One region of the Oryzihumus sp. genome, then DNA from elsewhere that is predicted to be linked to it. Evidence: riboswitches for the same ligand, from Rfam matches in the RefSeq annotation. Region 1 holds a riboswitch; each other region holds the start of a gene.
What was found. Region 1 has a riboswitch for S-adenosylmethionine ahead of ACXVGS_RS10165 (aminotransferase class V-fold PLP-dependent enzyme). Riboswitches for the same ligand answer to the same signal wherever they lie in the genome.
Positions count from the first base shown of each region.

Region 2: it holds a riboswitch for S-adenosylmethionine, as region 1 does, so the genes downstream of both, ssuE (NADPH-dependent FMN reductase) here and ACXVGS_RS10165 (aminotransferase class V-fold PLP-dependent enzyme) in region 1, are expected to answer to the same signal.
Region 3: it holds a riboswitch for S-adenosylmethionine, as region 1 does, so the genes downstream of both, ACXVGS_RS16785 (bifunctional o-acetylhomoserine/o-acetylserine sulfhydrylase) here and ACXVGS_RS10165 (aminotransferase class V-fold PLP-dependent enzyme) in region 1, are expected to answer to the same signal.

Region 1 is NZ_JBTCWL010000032.1:19,339-21,594, reverse strand. Features, by position in the region: gene ACXVGS_RS10170 (DNA translocase FtsK) at 1-568, opposite strand, end outside; SAM riboswitch class IV at 759-875, shown strand; gene ACXVGS_RS10165 (aminotransferase class V-fold PLP-dependent enzyme) at 928-2,256, shown strand, end outside.
Region 2 is NZ_JBTCWL010000021.1:31,862-34,117, reverse strand. Features, by position in the region: gene ACXVGS_RS07535 (RNA polymerase sigma factor) at 1-796, shown strand, start outside; SAM riboswitch class IV at 933-1,047, shown strand; gene ssuE (NADPH-dependent FMN reductase) at 1,306-1,881, shown strand; gene ACXVGS_RS07525 (ABC transporter substrate-binding protein) at 1,881-2,256, shown strand, end outside.
Region 3 is NZ_JBTCWL010000082.1:8,881-11,136, reverse strand. Features, by position in the region: gene ACXVGS_RS16790 (polysaccharide deacetylase family protein) at 1-958, shown strand, start outside; SAM riboswitch class IV at 1,030-1,147, shown strand; gene ACXVGS_RS16785 (bifunctional o-acetylhomoserine/o-acetylserine sulfhydrylase) at 1,246-2,256, shown strand, end outside.

The sequences.
Region 1 (2,256 bases):
CCCCGTCGGACGGGCTCGGCACCCCGGCGGAGATGTGCACCAGGCCGGCAGCGGAGAAGGCCAGGGCCGTCAGGCCGATGCCGATGCGGTTGGTCGAGGAGGCCTCGTCGGGGGCGCGCAGCAGGCGCAGCCCCAGCAGGATCAGGACGATCGGGACGGCCAGGCCGACCCGGCCGAAGGTGCCGGCCACCACGGCGTGGACCACGTCGCCGACCGGACCGCGCAGCGCCCACCACTCGCGCGCGGCCACGATGATGGCCAGGGCGATGAGCGCGAAGCCGACGCCGTCGCGACGGTGCTCCGGCTCGAGCTCACGCGCGCTGTGGCCGACCTTGCGGACCGTGCCGCCGGCCAGGTGGGCCACGCCCATCCACGCACCACGCACGGCGCGCACCGGCCAGGGCAGGGTGGCCGCCCGGGGCGCGGGCTTGCGCGGCGCCGGCTTGCGGGCAGCAGGCTTGCGGGCGGCGGGCTTGCGATTGGCCGCAGGCGTCCGCGCCGCCGGGCGCGCGGCGCCGCCGCGTCCCGAGGAGCTCGAGCGCGAGGAGGAGGTCGTCCGGGTCGCCACCTTCGCAGGCTACGCGATCGCCCCGACGACATCACGCGTCACACGCGCCCCGGCCTCCGGCGCGTCGCGTGGCGGGCGCCCGTCACCGGGGCTGCTCCCGGCTGCCGCCCCGGTCGCCAGGTCTCACATCCCGGGACATCACTCCCGAAAGGTGGGCAGGCCCGCGCCGGCGCCGCTACGGTCGAGCCCAGGTCATGAGTGCCAGCGTCAAGCCCCGGCTTGCTGGCCGGCAACCCTCCTGTCGCGGCGGGGTGCTCCGGGTGACGACCCGGTCGGCCCGCGCCCGCGGTGCCGGCAAGCGCGGACCGGCGAGCCCGAAGGCCTCGATGGTCCACCGGACCACCGAGGAGTGAGCTTCGTTGTCGATCGCCACCATCAGCCGGACCCACCACCAGGCGCCCGCCCCCGCCCCGCGGGACCACCTGCGCCCCGTTCCCGCGCTGCCGCAGGACCTCCTGACGCCGCTGCCGCGCACCGTGGCCGCCGACCTGGGCGTGCCCACGCTGCACCGGACGGTCGTGGACTACGCCAACTTCGACCACGCGGCGAGCACCCCGGCACTGGAGTCCGTCCAGGCCGCGGTCGATGCCGCGCTGCGCACCTACTCCTCGGTGCACCGCGGCAACGGCTACGCCTCGAAGGTGACCAGCGCGTGGTACGAGCAGGCCCGCGAGCAGGTGGCCTCCTTCGTCGGGGCGCGCGAGGAGGACCTGGTCGTCTTCACCCGCAACACCACCGACTCGCTCAACCTCCTGGCACGGGCGCTGCCCCGGCGCACCACGACGTTCGTCTTCGAGTCCGAGCACCACGCGGCGCTGCTGCCCTGGGACGAGCGGCGAACCGTGCGCCTGCCCGTGCCCGGCAGCGTGGCGGACGCCCTGGTGCTGCTCGAGGAGGCGCTGGCCGAGCACGCCCGGTCCAGCGACGGACCACGGCTGGTCGTGGTCACCGGAGCATCCAACGTCACCGGTGAGCTGTGGCCCGTGGAGCGGGTCACCGAGGTCGCCCGCCGGTATGCCGCGCGCGTGGCCCTGGACGCCGCGCAGCTCGCCCCGCACCGGCGCATCGACCTGGACGCGCTTGACGTGGACTACGTGGCGTTCTCCGGGCACAAGCTCTACGCCCCCTTCGGTGCGGGCGTCCTGGTCGGCCGGGCCGACTGGCTCGACGCGGCGGCGCCCTACCTGCGCGGCGGTGGGGCGACGGCACGGGTCAGCGAGCGTGAGGTGCAGTGGAGCCAGGGGGCGGCCCGGCACGAGGCGGGCAGCCCCAACGTCATCGGCGCGATCGCCCTGGCCGCCGCGTGTGCCACGGTCGAGGCCCACCGTGACGCGATCGAGGCCCACGAGTCGGCCCTGGCGCAGCGCCTGCAGTCCGGGCTCGCCGTCATCGAGGGCGTGACCACGTGGTCGGTGTTCGGTGAGGAGCACGACCGGGTGGGGGTGGTGACCTTCACGGTGGACGGCGTCGACAGCTCACTGGTGTCGGCGTCGCTGTCGGCCGAGCACGGGATCGGCGTGCGGGACGGCAAGTTCTGTGCGCACCTGCTCGTGGACGCCCTGCTCGACGGTCCGGGCGCCCCGGCGACCGCGGTGCGCGCCAGCGTCGGGCTCGCCAACACGTTGGAGCACGTCGACCGGTTGGTGTCGGCGGTGCGCCGGCTGGCGGAGCAGGGACCGGCCTTCGAC
Region 2 (2,256 bases), on a different contig from region 1:
GCAGGAGACGACCATGGCCCAGCGGATCACCCGGGCCAAGGCCAAGATCAAGGCCGCCCGCATCCCGTATCGCGTGCCGTCCGCGGAGGACCTCCCGGCACGCGTCTCCGGCGTCCTCGCCGTCCTCTTCCTCGTCTTCAACGAGGGCTACCTGGCGAGCGGCCCCGACACCGACCCCGTGCGTCACGACCTGACCGCCGAGGCGATCCGGCTGACGCGCCTGGTCCGTGCACTCCTGCCGGAGGACGGTGAGGTGGCCGGGCTTCTGGCGTTGATGCTCCTCACCGAGGCCCGCCGCACCGCCCGCGTCTCGTCGAGCGGCGAGCTGGTCAGCCTCGCCGAGCAGGACCGAGGTGTCTGGGACGCGGCGCTGGTCGCCGAGGGGCACCAGCTGGTGCGCGAGCGTCTGGCCATGGGGAGGCCCCCGGGCCGCTACCAGGTCCTCGCCGCGATCAACGCCGTGCACACCTCTGCCCGCGACGTGCGCGACACCGACTGGTCGCAGGTCGTCGCCCTCTACGACCAGCTCGTCCGCCTCGACCCGTCACCCATCGTCGCCCTCAACCGGGCCGTCGCGGTCGCTGAGCTCGACGGCCCGGAAGTGGCACTGGCGGCCGTCGACCGTCTCGCGGACACGCTGGCCGGCTACCACGCCTTCCATGCGACCCGCGCCGACCTGTTGCGCCGGTTGGGCCGCAGCCAGGAGTCCCGCGCGGCGTACGACGCGGCCATCGGGCTCACGGGCAACACCGCCGAGATCGCCTACCTGACCCGCCGTCGCGACCAGCTGGGGTAGTGCCCGCGCGAACCGCATGCGGGTCCTCGCCGTGCCATCGGCCCCGAGCGGGTCGTCCCCGTGCCGGCATCCCAGCATGCGAGAGACAATTCCTACTCATTTGATAGGCGATCCCTGAACGGCTAGTTTCGGGGCAGGTCACGAGCTCCAGCGCACAGCCCCGGCTTGCTGGACGGCAACCCTCTCATTCGCGGTGGGGTGCTCCGGGTGAAGACCTGGCTCCGGTCGACCGACCGGAGCAAGCGCGAGGCTCGATGCCTCCATCGAGGACGGAAACCCATGAGGGCCAAGGGATCTGGGAGCAGCGGGCCACCCTCGCTCTACCCGGCCCGGCGTCGGCACGTCGACCTCCTCCGGGTCTCCAGCGCGCTCTGTCGCCGCTGACCAGAGCAGTCCTCCTCCTCTCGCACCAGCGAGAACCCTTCCCCAGCAACGGCTCTGCGCCGGCCGGCCCTCCGCGGGCCAAGTCGCACGGCCGGCGATGCCCCCTGCCCATGAAAGGACCCCTCATGGCTGTCATAGCCACCATCTCCAGCAGTCCCTCCACCGCCTCCCGCACCGACGGGGTGCTCTCCGAGATCTCCCGGCAGCTGCAACAAGCGGGGCACCTCGTCGCCCCGATCGTCCTGCGGGACCTTCCCGCCGGGCCGCTGCTGCGCGGCGACGCCGACGACCCGGACATCGCCGCAGCGGTGGGCAGCCTCGAGGCAGCCGATGCGGTCGTCGTCTCGACCCCGGTCTACAAGGCGGCCTACGGCGGGCTGCTCAAGACCTTCCTGGACCTGCTTCCGCAGTTCGCGCTGCGCGGCAAGGTCGTCCTTCCCGTGGCCACCGGCGGCACGCCCGCACACGTCCTCGCCGTCGACTACGCCCTGCGACCGGTGCTCGCCAGTCTCGGCCCCAGCAGCATCAGCCCGGGCTGGTTCGTCCTGGCCGGCGAGGTCACCCTCTTCGAGAGCGGCGAGGTGCTGCTCGAGGAGTCGGCGGCGCGGCCGCTGCGCGAGGTGACTGCGGTCTTCCTCGACACCCTCGCCGGACGCACCCTCCTCGGCGCCCGCCCCGAGCGCCGCGAGGCGGTGGCCTGATGCGCGCGCGGACCACGACCCGGCTCCTCGTCCTGACCCTGGGCGGCGCCGCTGCCCTCACGGCGTGCTCCCTGCCCTCCACCGAGGCGGCCGGCTCGGCGAAGGGGCCGGTGACCCTGCGCTACCAGGGCTCGGCCAACAACGTCACCCTGCCCGAGCTCGCCGCCGAGCTCGGCTACTTCCCCACGATCCGGCTCAGGTGGGTCGGCAACACCACCAGCGGACCCCAGGACATCCAGTCGGCCGCGACCGGCCAGACCGACTTCGGGGGCGCCTTCTCGGGTGCCGTCGTCAAGCTGGTCGACGCCGGAGCCCCGGTCAAGGCGGTCGTCAACTACTACGGCTCGGACGCCCGGTCGTTCATCGGCTTCTACG
Region 3 (2,256 bases), on a different contig from region 1:
GCAGGTCGCGACGCTGGCCCTCACCGTGTCCGTGCTCGCGGTGACCGCAGCCTGTGGCGGCTCCCCGGGGACCGGGGCAGCGCGTCCGTCCTCCACCGCCGGTATGCCGACCACGTCCGGCCGGCCGGCCACCTCCGGGCCGGCGACGAGCACCACGGGCCGCCCCACGCCGACGTCCACCCGGACGAGTGCACCCAGCCCGTCGACCCGCGCGAGCGTCACGACCCGGCCGACCAGCACTCCGCTTCCGACGGCTCCGGCACCGACGCGCACCACCCCGCGGCCGCCGACCACCTCGCCTCGGCCGGCGAACCCCGGGCTGCCGGCCCACCTGCTCGGCACCGTGGTCTCGCGCGTCCCCACGACGTCGAAGGTCGTCGCGCTGACTTTCGACGCCGGCGCCAACGGTGACGGCGTCCCCGCGATCCTGGCCACGCTCAAGGCCCAGCACGTGCCGGCCAGCTTCTGCCTCACCGGCGACTTCGTCCGCGCCTTCCCCGCGTTGTCCCGCCAGATGGCGACCTACGGGCGGATCGGCAACCACACCGACAACCACCCGCACCTGAGCACCCTGTCCGACGCCGCGGTGCGGACCGAGGTGAGCGACGGCGCCGCGGCGATCACCGCGGTGACCGGGCGCAGCCCCAGGCCGCTGTTCCGCTTCCCGTTCGGGGAGTACACCGCGCACACGCTGTCCCTGGTCAACGGCATGGGCTACGTCGCCGTCGGCTGGACCATCGACACCCTCGGATGGAAGGGCACCTCCGGCGGCCAGAGCGCCGACACCGTCGTGGCCCGGGTCCTGGCCGCGCGCACCCCCGGCGAGATCGTGCTCATGCACGTCGGGTCCAACCCCGACGACCACACCACCCTCGACGCGGACGCCCTGCCCCGAGTCATCAGCCAGCTGCGGGCAGCCGGATACTCGTTCGTCACGCTCTCGGCGCTCGGCATCTGAGCGGAGCGCCGGCGTCCGCCATGAGAGACGGCCGTTCCAGCGGCCGGGAGCGCGGCCTAATGTCGGTCACAGGTCATGAGTGTCAGCGCCAAGCCCCGGCTCGCTGACCGGCAACCCTCCACCGCGGTGGGGTGCCCCGGGTGAGGACCAGGCGGTGCGCCACAGGACGGCGCAACGCAAGCGCGGAGACACCCTTGGTGGTATCCCCGCACCTCGCGTGAGGTGCGCCCCGCACCTCTCGCGACCACTCGTCATACGTGAGAAGTGCTGAGAGGCAAGGGAACCCGATGACTGACACCACCCCGAACTGGTCCTTCGAGACGCGGCAGGTCCACGCCGGCCAGGTCCCCGACGAGGCGACCGGCGCGCGGGCACTGCCCATCTACCAGACCACCTCCTACGTGTTCCGCGACACCGACCACGCGGCGAACCTGTTCGCGCTCAAGGAGTTCGGCAACATCTACACGCGGATCATGAACCCCACCCAGGACGCGGTGGAGCAGCGGATCGCCTCGCTCGAGGGTGGCGTCGGCGCGCTGCTGGTCGCCTCGGGCCAGGCCGCCGAGACGCTGGCGATCCTGAACATCGCCGAGGCCGGCGACCACGTCGTGGCCAGCCCCTCGCTCTACGGCGGCACCTTCAACCTGCTCAAGCACACGCTGCCCAAGTTCGGGCTCGAGGTGACCTTCGTGGCCGATCCCAACGACATCGAGTCGTGGAAGGCCGCGGTCCGCCCCAACACCAAGCTGTTCTTCGCCGAGACCATCTCGAACCCCAAGTCCGAGGTGCTCGACATCGAGGCGGTCGCGCGCGTCGCCCACGAGGCCGGGGTGCCGCTGGTGGTGGACAACACGATCGCCACGCCCTACCTGATCCGCCCGCTGGAGTGGGGCGCCGACGTGGTCGTGCACTCGGCCACGAAGTACCTCGGCGGCCACGGCACGGCGATCGCGGGCGTCATCGTCGACGGCGGCACGTTCGACTACGGCCGCGATCCGGAGAAGTTCCCCAACTACAACACCCCGGAGGAGAGCTACCACGGGCTCGTCTTCGCCCGGGACCTCGGCGTCGGCAGCCCGCTCGGGGCCAACCTGGCGTTCATCCTCAAGGCGCGGGTGCAGCTGCTGCGCGACCTCGGGTCGGCGATCTCGCCGTTCAACGCCTTCCTCATCGCCCAGGGCGTCGAGACGCTCAGCCTGCGCCTGGACCGGCACCTGGAGAACACCCGCAAGGTCGCGGCGTTCCTCCAGGGCCGCGACGAGGTCGAGCGCGTGGTGTGGGCCTCGCTGCCCGAGCAC